DNA from 2 places in the Comamonas sp. UBA7528 genome. Region 1 is predicted to be linked to the other one. Evidence: predicted binding sites of a transcription regulator. Region 1 holds the regulator's gene; the other holds the start of a gene.
What was found. Region 1 encodes sigma-54, which starts transcription at its own class of promoters, with help from an activator protein. Its sites were predicted from a motif close to TGGCANGNAANCTGCTTT; they were not measured.
Positions count from the first base shown of each region.

Region 2: a site for sigma-54 is predicted at 4,631-4,648, ahead of glnA (type I glutamate--ammonia ligase). Genes of this name have one in related genera too.

Region 1 covers NZ_DLMU01000010.1:383,817-390,795, forward strand. The annotation lists gene B3349_RS14750 (hypothetical protein) at 1-44, shown strand, start outside; gene B3349_RS14755 (ribokinase) at 99-1,112, opposite strand; gene B3349_RS14760 (RNA polymerase factor sigma-54) at 1,282-2,847, opposite strand; gene lptB (LPS export ABC transporter ATP-binding protein) at 2,904-3,683, opposite strand; gene lptA (lipopolysaccharide transport periplasmic protein LptA) at 3,680-4,321, opposite strand; gene B3349_RS14775 (thiol:disulfide interchange protein DsbA/DsbL) at 4,465-5,115, opposite strand; gene B3349_RS14780 (SPOR domain-containing protein) at 5,185-5,874, opposite strand; gene argS (arginine--tRNA ligase) at 5,893-6,979, opposite strand, start outside.
Region 2 covers NZ_DLMU01000001.1:361,585-368,563, forward strand. The annotation lists gene ntrC (nitrogen regulation protein NR(I)) at 164-1,732, opposite strand; gene glnL (nitrogen regulation protein NR(II)) at 1,773-2,843, opposite strand; gene glnA (type I glutamate--ammonia ligase) at 3,171-4,586, opposite strand; gene B3349_RS01740 (EI24 domain-containing protein) at 4,937-5,773, opposite strand; gene B3349_RS01745 (sterol desaturase family protein) at 5,865-6,851, opposite strand; gene B3349_RS01750 (polysaccharide deacetylase family protein) at 6,861-6,979, opposite strand, start outside.

The sequences.
Region 1 (6,979 bases):
CCCCGGCAGGCTGGCACGCCTACTGCGACGGCAGCACCCGCTGAGCACTGCGCGCACGCAGCTCCGCACGGGGTCTGGCGCGCCCGTCCCTGCGTCGCCTACTGCACATGCAACGGGCTGGCCGCGCCACCGGCCAGGGCTTCGACCTGGGTGCGCTGCGGTATGGACGGCTGTGCGCCCACCTGGCCCATGCACAGGCTGGCAGCACGTATGCCCCATTGCACGGCATCGGCCAGGGCATGGCCTTCGGCCAGGCGGGTGACCAGCGCCCCCAGAAAGCTGTCGCCCGCACCCGTGGTGTCCAGCACCGGCAGCGCCAGCGCGGGATGGGTGCTGACACGCCCTCCGCACACGGCCACCGCGCCCTGGGCTCCCAGCGTGACCACCACCTGGGACACGCCCCGCGCCAGCAGGCGCTGTGCGGCATCGGCCGCCGCGGCCGGGCTGTCCACCGCCTGATCGCTGTAGGCACCGGCCTCGACCTCATTAACCACCAGGGTGTGGACCAGGGGCCACCAGGCCTCGGGCACCTCGCGCACCGGCGAGGGATTGAAGACCACGCGACAGCCAGCGCTGCGTGCCGCCTCCAGCACCTGCTCCAGCACGCTGTCGGCGGTTTCACGCTGCAGCAGCACGAAATCGGCCTGGGCCAGCACATTCAGCAGCACCTCGTCCGGCAGCTCCAGTAGCACATTGGCACCGGGCACCACGCAGACCCGGTTCTGGCCATTGCCCTCCACCAGCACCATGGCCGCACCGGTGGACACGCCATCCAGCACCTGCACATGGTCCATCTCCACGCCGGCGTCGTGCAGCGCCAGCCGCAGGCTGTTGCCATGGTGGTCACGCCCCACGCAGCCGAACAGCGTGACCTGGGCGCCGTGGCGTGCGCAGGCCACTGCCTGGTTGCCGCCTTTGCCGCCGGGCAGGTAGCGCAGGCTGTGGGCCATCACGGTTTCCCCGGCGTGGGGCACGCGTTCCAGGTGCAGCACCGCATCCATGTGCAGGCTGCCCACGACGGCGATGCGGGCCACGCTGTGCGGGTGATCGGGTTCGGGCTGCGCCGACAGCAGCTTGCGGGGCAGCGCGGAGGAAGAAAGCGGGGCAACCATGGGAGTCTCCTTTGCTGCCAACGGCCGTGGCATGTGCGGAATGAACCAAGGATGGCTGCACGATACCTCCAACTGCCGGCGCTGCCCAGCCGGTTTGCACGCATCCGGGGGCTTGCGGCAGCGCAGCATGCCCGCAGGCGCCCCGCCTCCGCACGGGCCCAGTCCGGGCTTACAGCGTCTTGCGCAGATTGGCCGGCGCGATCTTCAGCGCCTCACGGTATTTGGCCACGGTACGGCGGGCGCACTCGATGCCCTGCTCCTTGAGCATCTCAGCGATCTGGCTGTCCGACAGCGGCTTCTTGGCGTTCTCGGCCGAGACAAACTGCTTGATCAGCGCCCGCACCGCCGTGCTGGAGGCATTGCCGCCGGTTTCCGTGCCCAGCCCGGAGCCGAAGAAATACTTGAGCTCGAAGGTGCCGTGCGGCGTGGCCATGTACTTGGCGGTGGTCACCCGGCTGATGGTGGATTCGTGCAGACCCAGCTCGTCGGCGATGTCGCGCAGCACCAGCGGGCGCATGGCCAGCTCGCCGTGCACGAAGAAGTTCTTCTGCCGCTCCACGATGGCACGCGACACCCGCAAGATGGTGTCGAAGCGCTGCTGCACGTTCTTGATGAACCAGCGCGCTTCCTGCAGGCGCTGCTGCAGACCGGCATGGCCTTCGCTGCCCTTGTGGCCGCGCAGCGCACCGGCATACACATCGTGCACGCGCAGACGCGGCAGCACGTCGGGGTTGAGCTGCACGTTGAACTGGGGCGTGCCTTCGCTGGCGCGGCGGCCGGCGCGGGTGACGATCACGTCCGGCACGATGATGTTGCGCTCCACATTGACAAAGCGCCGGCCGGGCCGAGGCTCCAGCCGGGCGATCAGTGCCATGGCCGTGCGCGTGCGCTCTTCGCTGCTGCCGGTGGCCTGCATCAGGCGGCGCACATCGCGCCGTGCCAGCAGGTCCAGCGGCTGGGCACAGATGGCCAGCGCCGTCTCCACCACACTGGCCTCGGCCTCACCGCGCTGCAGCAAATGGTTCAGCTGCAGCTGCAGGCATTCCGCCAAGCCCTGGGCGCCCACGCCCACCGGCTCCAGGCTGTGCAGCAGCCGCAGTGCCACGGTGAAGCGGTGCACCAATTCGTCGAGCTGCTCCGGGTCGTCCGTGCCGGCCAAGCCCTCGGCCAGGGACTGCAGCGACTCTTCGAGGTAACCGTCGTCGTTCAGGTTCTCGATCAGGAAACGCAGCACATAACGGTCCAGCTCGGACAGGTGCAGCGACAGCGACTGGCGCAGCAGGTGGTCGGTCAGCGATTCATGTGCGCGGGCCAGGTCCAGGGCGCTGACTTCGTCACCATCGCCGCCCTGGGCGTTGCGCGCCGGGGCATCGCCGCCCCATTCGCTGTCATCGGGACGCAGTTCGCTGGTGCCGTCGCCCTCCCAGTCGGGGGCATCGTATTCCGCGCTGCCGGGGCCTTCCGCACTGTCGGCGGGCGCCTCCGCAGCCCCTGCCGTCAGCGCACCATCGGCGGCATAGTCATCGCCCTGCGCCGGCGTGTCCGACTGGGACAGGCCGAAGTCTTCACGGGGGGCATCGTCGCTGTCGACTTCCAGAAACGGGTTGTCGTCGAGCATCTGCTCGACTTCCTGCGCCAGCTCCAGCGTGGACAGCTGCAGCAAGCGGATCGACTGCTGCAATTGCGGCGTCAGCGCCAAATGCTGCGACACCCGCAGTGACAAACCAGGCTTCAACGCGACGCTCCCTCTCTGTGATCTTGTGTGTGTGTCGTGGCGGCGGAAGTGGCGGGCTACATCCTGAAATGTTCGCCCAGGTAGACCCGCCGGACGTCGGCGTTCTCCACAATCTCTTCCGGTGTGCCCTGCGCCAGCACATGGCCGTCGCTGATGATGAAGGCGTGGTCGCAGATGCCCAGCGTCTCGCGCACGTTGTGGTCGGTGATCAGCACCCCGATACCGCGCTCCTTGAGGAAGCCGATGATGCGCTGGATCTCGATCACCGCGATGGGGTCGATACCCGCAAACGGCTCGTCCAGCAGGATGAAGCGCGGCTGCGTGGCCAGGGCCCGGGCGATTTCCACGCGGCGGCGCTCGCCACCCGACAGCGCAATCGCCGGCGAGGAGCGCAGGTGGTCCACGCGCAGCTCCTTGAGCAGATCGGTCAGGCGCCGCTCCACCTCGGCCTTGGTCAGGGGCTTGCCCTGTTCGTCCTGCTGCAGCTCCAGCACGGCGCGCACATTGTCTTCCACGCTGAGCTTGCGGAAGATCGAGGCTTCCTGCGGCAGATAGGACAGGCCCAGGCGCGAACGCTGGTGGATGGGCATGTTCGCCACCGAATGGCCGTCGATGTAGATGTCGCCGGCATCGCTGCGCACCAGGCCCACAATCATGTAGAACGAGGTGGTCTTGCCCGCGCCATTGGGGCCGAGCAGGCCCACCACTTCGCCTTTCTGCACGGCCAGGGACACGTCCTTGACCACCTTGCGGCTGCCATAGGACTTGGCCAGATGGTGCACTTCCAGGCGGCTGCTGGCGCCTGGGGCGGTCGGGGTGTCGGAAGAGCGGGTCACGGGTTGCGCAATTTCATGGTGTCCGAAGGCTTGAGCGGCTGCGCACTCGGCGCCACCGGGGCCTGCGGGGGCTGGGTCTTGGGCGCCAGCACGGCGCGCACGCGGCCGCCGGAGCCGGCGGCAGCTTCCTCGCTGCCCGGCGTGGCGCGGCGGTTGCCGTCCACGGTGAACACATCGGTCAGGTTGTTGTAGGTGATGATGTTGCCGGTGATGTCGTCACTCAGCGTGGCGCCGGTGTAGCGGCGCAGCTGGCCCCGCTGGATCAAGCGCACATCGTCCTTCTTGCCGTCGTATTCGATGATTTCGCCTTCGCCTTCCACGTACTCTTCGGGTGCGCCGGGCTGGGTGTCGCGCTTCTGGCGGAAGAACGCGCGCTTGCCGGGGGCCGCCCAGACCTTGCCGAACTGGTAACCCTCGGCGTCCTGGCGCACTTCCAGCTTGGCGCCGCGCAGCACGATGGTGCCCTTGGTCAGCACCACATTGCCCGTGAACGTGCTGACCTGCTGCAGCTCGTCATGGTGCAGCGCATCGGCTTCGATGTTCATGGGCTTGTTGCGATCGGCCTTTTCGGCCTGTGCCGTGCCCATGGCAGCTGCCAGGACCGTCAGCGCGAGTATCGGGAGGAGTTTGCGTGTCATGTGAGAAGGCATGAATCTTGCAGCCATTGTAGGGCACTGGTTTTCCCCAGGGCTGCCCTGTGGGCGACTCGCAGGGAAATCGACACAAAAAAGCCCGCTGTCCAGCGGGCTGTGTGCAGGGCGCTCAGGCCCTGCGGGGCCGCTCAGGCCTTGCGGCTCTGGTTGGCCAGATAGTCCACCACATTCAGCACGTTCTGCATGCTGCCGGCGCGGGGGCCGTCGGTGTAGAACTTGCCGGCCACGCCCATGGAAGGCACGCCCTCCACATCGTATTCCTGCTGCAGCGCCGAAGCCTTGCGCACCTGGTTGGCCACGGTGAAGGAGTTGTAGATCTCCTTGAACTTGGCCACGTTCGCGCCCTGCTTGCCCACCCATTCGAAGATGGCGTCATCGGTGGCCAGCTTGTTGCGCTCCACGTGGATGGCGTGGAACACCTTGACGTGCATGGCGTCAAAGTTGTCCATGGCCTGCAGCGTGAAATACAGCTTTTGCTGGGGCACGAAGCTGGCATTGAAGGCCACGGGCACACGGCGCACCACCACATGGGCGGGGGCCTTCTGCTTCCAGGCGGCGAATGCGGGCTCGAAAGCGTTGCAATGCGGGCAGCTGTACCAGAAGAACTCGACCACTTCCACCTTGCCGGCAGGTGCCTCGGTGGTGGCGGGCTTGGACAGTTTCACATAGTCCTTGCCTTCCTTGGGGGCGGCGGCCTGGGCATGGGCGGTCGCAGTGGCGCCCAGGGCCATGGCAGATGCGACCGAGGTGACGGCCAAGGAAAACTCGCGGCGTTTCATCAAAGCTACTCCTGTTAGGGGATATTCACTGCCCAGTCAGAGCCGGGCCGTGGCAAAAAGTTCTGCCTGTCAGCGCTGCACGCGCACCAGGGCCGAATCCACCCCGGCGCCGTCGAGCTTGCCCTTGAGCTGCTCGGCGTCGTCACGCTTGCCGAACGGACCCACCCGCACCCGGAACACGGTGCGGCCGTTCTGCTCGCGCTCGCTCACGCGGGCTTCCCAGCCCAGCATGGCCAGCTTGGCACGCTGGGCATCGGCGTCGGCCTGGGTGCGGAAGGCACCCGCCTGCACAAAGTAGTCGAAACCGTCCGAGCCCGAGGCGGCCGCCGCCTTGGCCTCCGACTGCTTGAGCTTCTGGTTGGCCAGGTCCCCCAGCGGGTCCGCCGAGGAGGCCTTGCCGTCAGGTTTCTTGGCATCCTGCACCGGCGGGGTGGCCGGCGGGGTGCTGACACCCGTGGCCGGACCGCTGGTCGGTGGCGTGGTGGGCGTGGCCACCGGCGGCGCAGTGGGCGCCACGGGCTGCTGGGTCACCGGCTGCGTCGGCGTCTGGTTGGCCGGGTTCTTGCCATACAGCGGCGAATTCGGGTCCCAGTTCTTGTTGCGTTCGGCTTCCTTGGCCTCGGTGTCCTTGGGGGTCTTGGTCAGGAAGGGCACCGGCACCTTGGTCACATAGACCGCCACTGCCAGAGCGGCCCCCAGGCCGATGATGATGCCCAGGATCAGCCCGATCAGGGTTCCGCCACGTTGCTTGGTCTTCATAGTTTTGCGAGTCAATGCTTACATACGATCGGGCGCGGACACGCCCAATACCGCCAGACCATTGTGCAGCACTTGTGCCGTCGCGGCGACCAGGGCCAGACGCGCCAGCTTGACCGCTTCATCGTCCACCAGGATGCGCTCGGCGTCGTAGTAGCTGTGGTAGCTGGATGCCAGATCGCGCAGGTAGAAGGTCACGTCGTGCGGGGCATTGCCTGCTGCGGCAGCGCTCAGCATTTCGGGGTACTTGGCCAGCAGCAGCATCAGCGCCTGGGCCTGGGGGCCTTCCAGCGCGGACAGGTCCACCTTTTCGAGCGCAGACACGCCCGCGCCGCCGGCTTCCTGCCAGGCGCGCAGCACGGACTGGATGCGGGCATGGGCGTACTGCACGTAGTACACCGGGTTGTCGTTGTTCTGGGCCACGGCCAGATCGACGTCGAAGGTGTATTCGGTGTCGGGCTTGCGCGAGAGCAGGAAGAAGCGCACCGCGTCCTTGCTGGTCCACTCGATCAGATCGCGCAGCGTCACATACGAGCCGGCACGCTTGCTGATCTTCACTTCCTCGCCATTGCGCACCACGCGCACCATGGTGTGCAGCACATAGTCGGGGTAGCCCTGGGGGATGCCGACATTCGCCGCCTGCAGACCGGCGCGCACGCGGGCGATCGTGCCATGGTGGTCGGTCCCCTGGATGTTGACGACCTTGCCGTAACCGCGCTTGAACTTCTGGATGTGATAGGCCACATCCGGCAGGAAGTAGGTGTAGGTGCCGTCGGTCTTGCGCATCACGCGGTCTTTGTCGTCACCGTAGTCGGTGGACTTGAGCCACAGCGCCCCGTCCTGCTCGTAGGTGTGACCGCTTTCGATCAGGCGCTTGACCGTGTCTTCCACATGGCCGTTCTGGTACAGGCTCGATTCGAGGTAGTACTCGTCGAACTTGAGGTTGAAGGCCTGCAGATCCTTGTCCTGCTCGTTGCGCAGATAGGCCACGGCAAAGTTGCGGATGTTGTCGTAGTCCTCGACATCGCCGTTGGCGGTGAACTCGCGGTCATCGGCCTTGACGGTTTCCTGGTTCAGGAACGCCTGGGCAATGTCGGCAATGTAGTCA
Region 2 (6,979 bases), on a different contig from region 1:
GCAAATAAGTGCCGATGGAGTCCATATTGTCAAAAACTGTCCACGCCCCCGGGGTCAGTCCGCACTCGGAACCCTTGTAGGACAGTTTTGCGTTACATCCGCAGCGCGGGCCCCACGGGACGGCCAGACCAGGCCGGCCGCCCGTGGGGGAGAGACGCGGCGCCTATTCGCCGGCGTCTTCCAGACCCAGTTCCTGGATCTTGCGGGTGATGGTGTTGCGGCCGATCCCCAGGCGCTGCGCGGCCTCCATGCGGCGGCCATGGGTCACGCCCAGGGCTGCGCGGATCAGGCGCGACTCGAAGCGGCGGCTGAGGGCATCCCAGACATCGGTGTGGCCGGCCGCCAGCAGGCGCGTGGCCTCGGCCGACAGGCCGTCGTCCCACAGGGCCGCCGCTGCCGCCTCCGCCGCACCTGCGCCGGCCGCATGCGATGCCGGCAGATAGGATTCCACACCACGTGCGGCAGGCTGCTCTGGCAGGTAATCACCCGCACCGCTGGCCACGGCCACGGGACGGTGTTCTGCCGCCACGGCCTCGACCGCCGGCGCGCTGGCCGGGGTGTGCAGCACTTCCGGCGGCAGGTCCTGCACCGAAATCACCTGGGCAGGCGCCATCACCGTCAGCCAGTGGCAGATGTTCTCCAGCTGGCGCACATTGCCGGGGAAGCTGAACTGCGTCAGCCGCTGCAGCGCTTCCGGCGCAATGCGCTTGGGCTCCACGCCCAGTTGCTTGGCGCTTTTCTGCAGGAAGTGGCGCGCCAGCATCGGTACGTCTTCGCCACGTTCGCGCAACGACGGCAGGCGCAACCGGATCACATTCAGGCGGTGGAACAGGTCTTCGCGGAACACGCCGTCCTTGACGCGCAGTTCCAGATCCTGGTGGGTCGCAGCGATCACACGCACACTGGTCTTGACGGCCGAGTGGCCGCCCACGCGGTAGAAATGCCCGTCCGACAGCACGCGCAGCAAGCGGGTCTGCAGCTCGAAAGGCATGTCGCCGATTTCGTCCAGGAACAGCGTGCCGCCTTCGGCCTGCTCGAAGCGGCCGCGGCGCTGTGTCTGCGCGCCGGTGAACGCGCCGCGCTCATGGCCGAACAGCTCGGATTCCAGCAGGTCCTTGGGGATGGCTGCGGTGTTGATGGCCACGAACGGTCCATTGGCCACGGGCGAATGCTTGTGCAGCGCGCGGGCCACCAGTTCCTTGCCGGAGCCGGATTCGCCGGTGATCAGCACGGTCACCAGGCTTTGGCTCAGGCGGCCGATGGCGCGGAACACGTCCTGCATGGCCGGTGCCTGGCCCAGCATTTCGGGCATGGCGGACTGGCGCTCTTCGGCCACCTGTTCGCGGCTGCTTTCCTCGACCGCACGGCGGATCAGGGCCACGGCCTTGGGCAGGTCGAACGGCTTGGGCAGGTATTCGAAGGCACCGCTCTGGAAGGCGGAAACGGCGCTGTCCAGGTCGGAGTACGCCGTCATGATGATGACGGGCAGCTCCGGGTCTTTCTCGCGCACCTGCTCCAGCAGTTGCAGGCCGCTGCCGCCGGGCATGCGGATGTCGCTGACCAGCACCTGCGGGCCCTGGCGCGCCGGGTCCCCGGCGGGCAAGGCGCTCAGCGCCTCCAGCACTTCACGCGGGTTGGTGAAGCTGCGCGTGGCCAGGTTTTCACGGGCCAGTGCCTTTTCCAGGACGAAGCGGATCGAGGGGTCGTCATCTACTATCCAGATCGGCTTCATGTTCGCGTAACCCTTTTCTTTCTATGTGAAACACCAGACCTCAAGGCAGAGGGATCAGGATACGGAAATCGGTGCGTCCCGGGCTGCTTTCGCATTCGATCAGCCCCTGGTGGCGTTGCACAAAGGTCTGCGCCAGCGGCAGTCCCAATCCGGATCCCCCATCCCGGCCTGTCACCAGCGGATAGAAAATCCGCTCCTTGATGTGCTCAGGCACGCCTGGTCCGTTGTCAATCACATGCAATTCCAATGCCAGCTTGTGGCGCTGGCGGCCCATCGTGACCTGGCGGGCCACGCGGGTGCGCAAGGTGATCTCGGCATCGCCCACGGCCATCCGGTCGGCCAGCACCTGGGCCGCGTTCTGCACGATGTTCAGCACCGCCTGGATCAGCTGGGCACGGTCGCCCCGGAACTCCGGGATGGAAATATCGTAGTCGCGCCGCACGGTCAGCCCCTGCGGGTGTTCCACCAGCACCAGCGAGCGCACGCGTTCGCAGACTTCGTGGATGTTGACGTCGCCCACCTGGTGGGGGTGGCGGTGGGGGGCCAGCAGACGGTCCACCAGGCTTTGCAGGCGGTCCGCCTCGTGGATGATGACCTGGGTATATTCCTTGAGCTCGCGGCTGTCGAGGTCCATCTCCAGCAGCTGGGCCGCGCCACGGATGCCGCCCAGCGGGTTCTTGATTTCATGTGCCAGGTTGCGCACCAGCTCCTTGTTGGCGGCCGCCTGCTCGACCAGCCGTTCCTCGCGGTCCTGGCGCACCTGCTGGTCCAGCACCCACAGCTCCACCAGCACCTCGCCGCGCTCTTCCAGCGGCGCGATGGTGGCGTGCACCATCAGCGGCTCCTGCACCGGCGGAACCAGCGTGGTGTCAAAGCGCATGGCGGCATAGTCCAGCCCCTTGCCGCCCGCCAGCGCGTTGTCGAGCAGCGCAGGCTGGGCAATGAAGGTGGAGAAGCGGCTGCCGTCGAGCATGCGGCGCGACATGCCCAGGGTGTTTTCCAGCGCCGCGTTCGCAAAGATCACCTCGCCATGGCGGTTGAGCACCACGGTCAGTGTGGACAACAGGTCCAGCACGGCAAAGCGCTGGGCGGTCAGATGCGTATCGGTCATGCAAATACCAAGCAAGCTCAGTGCCTGGCCGGGGTGCGTTCAGGTAAAAAACAAGAGCAGGCGACGCGCGCTGCAGAGGCCCTGCATCGCATTATGGGCATGAATCACGGTCGATGGGCCGGTTCGTCGAGGGTGGACACCGGCGCAGGTGATGGCCTGGCAGGTCCTGCGGAGGTGACGGGGATGCCGCCCGGCAGCACGCCATTGCTCCCCCCGGCAGGAAGCACCTCACCCGGACGGGACGCCGACAAAAAAAAGGCGGCCCGGAGGCCGCCTTTTTAGAGTGCCTGGAGGGCCCCTGCCGCGAACGGCAGACCCCCACAGGGCTTACAGCGAGTAGTACATGTCGTATTCGACAGGGTGCACGGCCTGACGGAAGCGGGTCACTTCGCCCATCTTCAGTTCGATGTAGGCGTCGATCATGCTGTCGGAGAACACACCACCCTTGGTCAGGAAGGCGCGGTCGGCGTCCAGGGCTTCCAGAGCCTGGTCCAGGCTGTGGCAGACGGTGGGCACCAGCTTGTCTTCTTCCGGAGGCAGGTGGTACAGGTCCTTGGTGGCGGCTTCGCCGGGGTGGATCTTGTTTTCCACGCCGTCCAGACCGGCCATCAGCAGCGCTGCGAAGCCCAGGTAGGGGTTCATCAGCGGATCGGGGAAGCGGGCTTCCACGCGGCGGCCCTTGGGGTTGCTCACGTAAGGAATACGGATGGAAGCGGAACGGTTCTTGGCCGAGTAAGCCAGCTTCACGGGCGCTTCAAAGCCGGGCACCAGACGCTTGTACGAGTTCGTACCGGGGTTGGTGATGGCGTTCAGGGCACGGGCGTGCTTGATGATGCCGCCGATGTAGTACAGGGCGAAGTCGGACAGACCGGCATAGCCGTCACCGGCGAACAGGTTCTTGCCGTCCTTCCACACGGACTGGTGCACGTGCATGCCGGAGCCGTTGTCGCCAGCGTAGGGCTTGGGCATGAAGGTCGCGGTCTTGCCGTAGGTGTTGGCCACGTTCCAGATCACGTACTTCTGCAGCTGGGTCCAGTCAGCGCGTTCCACCAGGGTGGAGAAGCGGGTACCCAGTTCGTTCTGGCCAGCGCCCGCCACTTCGTGGTGGAACACTTCGACCGGAATGCCCAGAGATTCCAGGATCAGGGACATCTCGGCGCGCATGTCTTGCGTGCTGTCGACGGGAGGCACGGGGAAGTAACCGCCCTTGACGCGGGGACGGTGACCACGGTTGCCGGTTTCGAACTTGGTGCCGCTGTTCCAGGGGGCTTCGTATTCTTCGATTTCGAAGAAGGGGTTGTGGGGTTCGGTGCCCCAGCGCACGCCGTCGAAGATGAAGAATTCGGGTTCGGGACCGAAGTAGGCGGTGTCGCCCAGACCGGAAGCCTTCAGGTAGGCTTCAGCGCGCTTGGCCACGGAGCGGGGATCGCGGTCGTAGGCCTTGCCGTCACCGGGTTCGATCACGTCACACTGCAGGATCAGCGTGGTTTCTTCAAAGAAGGGATCGATGTTGGCGGTGCTGGGATCGGGCATCAGCAGCATGTCCGAGGCTTCGATACCCTTCCAGCCGGCGACCGACGAACCGTCGAAAGCGTGGCCCGACGTGAACTTGTCTTCGTCAAAGTGCGACAGGGGCACGGTCACGTGCTGTTCCTTACCGCGGGTATCGGTGAAGCGCAGATCGACGAACTTGACGTCGTTCTCCTTCACAATGCTCATCACGTCTGCAACGGTCTTAGCCATCAGGTATCTCCTGGAAAAGCGCTTGAAAAAAGTACGGGGGATGCAAAGCAGAATGCGTGCCAGGGCCGCAGTTGGACTGTCTTCCCTGGGTGCAGTGGCGCCGCACACCGAAAACCACTGCCATGCACCCCTCGATAATCACCGAGTTGGTGCAAAAAAGCAGAGTACGCCTGTCGAACTTTTGATTGCACTATTTTGGTGCAATTTAGCACCTAAATAGTGCCTTGGCTCAACCACATGCTCCGCATCGCAGGCCGTCAGTGTAGCCGCGCCCAGGGCTGTAGCGAAGGCTTGCACCGGTTTCGCACGCCATTGTGCTGCCATCCTGGTGCACCCCTGCCCAGCGCAGCTCAGGGCACGCGCACCGCGTCCGGTGCCGCCCCCTGGGTGACGGCCTCGCGCCGCAGCTGTTCCAGTGCCGCCAGGCAGAAATGGGCAAACCACAGCGACGACAGCGCGAACACCAGCGCGTAGATCCAGATGGCCAGCGGCACCAGCAGCCAGAACAGCGCCACGAACACCACGCCCGAGGCCCAGACCACGCTGGGCGCAGCCCCCATCACCCCGCAGACCACGCCCATGCCCAGCAGCGGCATGCGAAAGCGCGTAAGCACCGCCTGGCGCTCGGCCTGGCTGGCGTGTTCGGCCAGGGCATCGAAGGCCATCACGCGGTAGGTGAGCCAGCCCCACACCAGCGGCGGCACCACCAGCACCAAAGGGGGAATGAACCACAGCGGGATGGACAGCACCAGCACCACCAGGGCAATCAGCGTGGAGCCCAGGGCCCAGGCCAGTGCCTGCCACCAGTGACCGCCCTGCTTGCGCTCCAGCAAGGGAAAGCGCCGCTCGGCCACCCATTCCACCAGCGTGGGCGTCATGAACAGGGACACCAGCATCAGCACCAGCACCACCAGCAGCCCCGTGGCCGCCAGCACCAGCAGCACGGAACCCAGCACCTCGACACCCCAGCTCAGGCCGCGCTCCTGCATCCAGTGCCACACCGCGCCCAGCCAGCCCACGCCTTCAAGTGTCTGCACCGTCCAGTGCAGCGCCGGCTGCCAGAACAGCCAGGACAGCAGCGCGGCCAGCAGCGCCATCAACAGCAGCGGGAACAGCGACCAGGCAATCACCTTGCGGTGCAGGCAATTGCCCAGCGCGCGGACAAATGAGGCTAACAGCAGGTTCATGCCCCGCAGCATAGCGGCCTGTGCGCACAATGCCATAGGACAGCGGCCACTTTGCCGCTGTGCATGCCCGGGCGCCCTGCCCCCTGCCCGCTCAGGCGCGGTTCACCAGCCGCAGCAGGCCCTTCCACTGCTGGGACCAGAAACCCTGGCCGTAATCGCGCAGCTGGCCCTGGGCATTGGGCTGCACCTGGTCGCGCACGCCGGTGGGGTCCCAGCGCAGCTCGAAGTTGGCCGTGCCCCACAGCATGTCCCACCAGGGCAGCAGCACGCCAAAGTTGTTGCCATGGGCCTTCTGGTTGCGCACCGGGGCCCGCATTTCATGGCCGATGCCGATGGTGTGGTGGCGGCGGTGAAAACGCGGGCTGACCCACAGGCGCTCGCCCACTGTGCCGAACCAGACGCGCAGATTGGCGTGCTGGAAGCTTTCGCTCAGCTGCGTCAGCGCCACCAGCAGCACGAACTGCGACGGCTGCACCCCGATCAGCTGGGCCACCAGCACGATGATGCTGTCGCGGACCACATCGTCCAGCAGGTGGTTGCGGTTGTCGCTCCACATGGTCATCTGCCGCTGCGAATGGTGCAGCGCATGCAGCTTCCACCACCAGCCCCAGCTGTGCTGGCCGCGGTGGATCCAGTAGTCCAGCAGGTCGAACACCAGCAGGTAGAGGATGAAGCTGATCCAGGCCTTGTCCGTCACGCCCGGCCACAGGCCTTCGAGCTGAAAGGTGGGCAGACCCCAGACATGCAGCTGGCCGAACAGGTCATTCCACAGCGGCTCGGTGGAAAAGAACAGCGCCACCCGGAACAGGCCCAGCCGGTGTACCAGGGTGTAGAGCATGTCCACACGGATGGCGCGGCGGTCGGTCACCGCCTCGACCGGGCGCCAGCGCTGCAGCGGGGCGATCACCAGCACCAGCACCAGCAGTTGCAGCAGTCCCACCAGCAGCCAGCCGGAGGCCTCAAAGGCGTCTTCCATCAGGCTGGCCATGCCGGCGTAATACAGCACCGGCTGCACCACGCCTTCGTACAGGCCTTGCTGGGCCTGGCCAAACCATTGGGACAATGTCTCCCACACCATGTTCTTCCCTCATTGCGGCGGATCCTGCTGTCCGCACTGTAGTCCTACGGCTGGCGCGCAGCCGCCGCCGCGGCGGTGTGACCCCTGCACCCAGGCACGGTAGTCGGGGTGCTGGTCCAGCGTGCGAA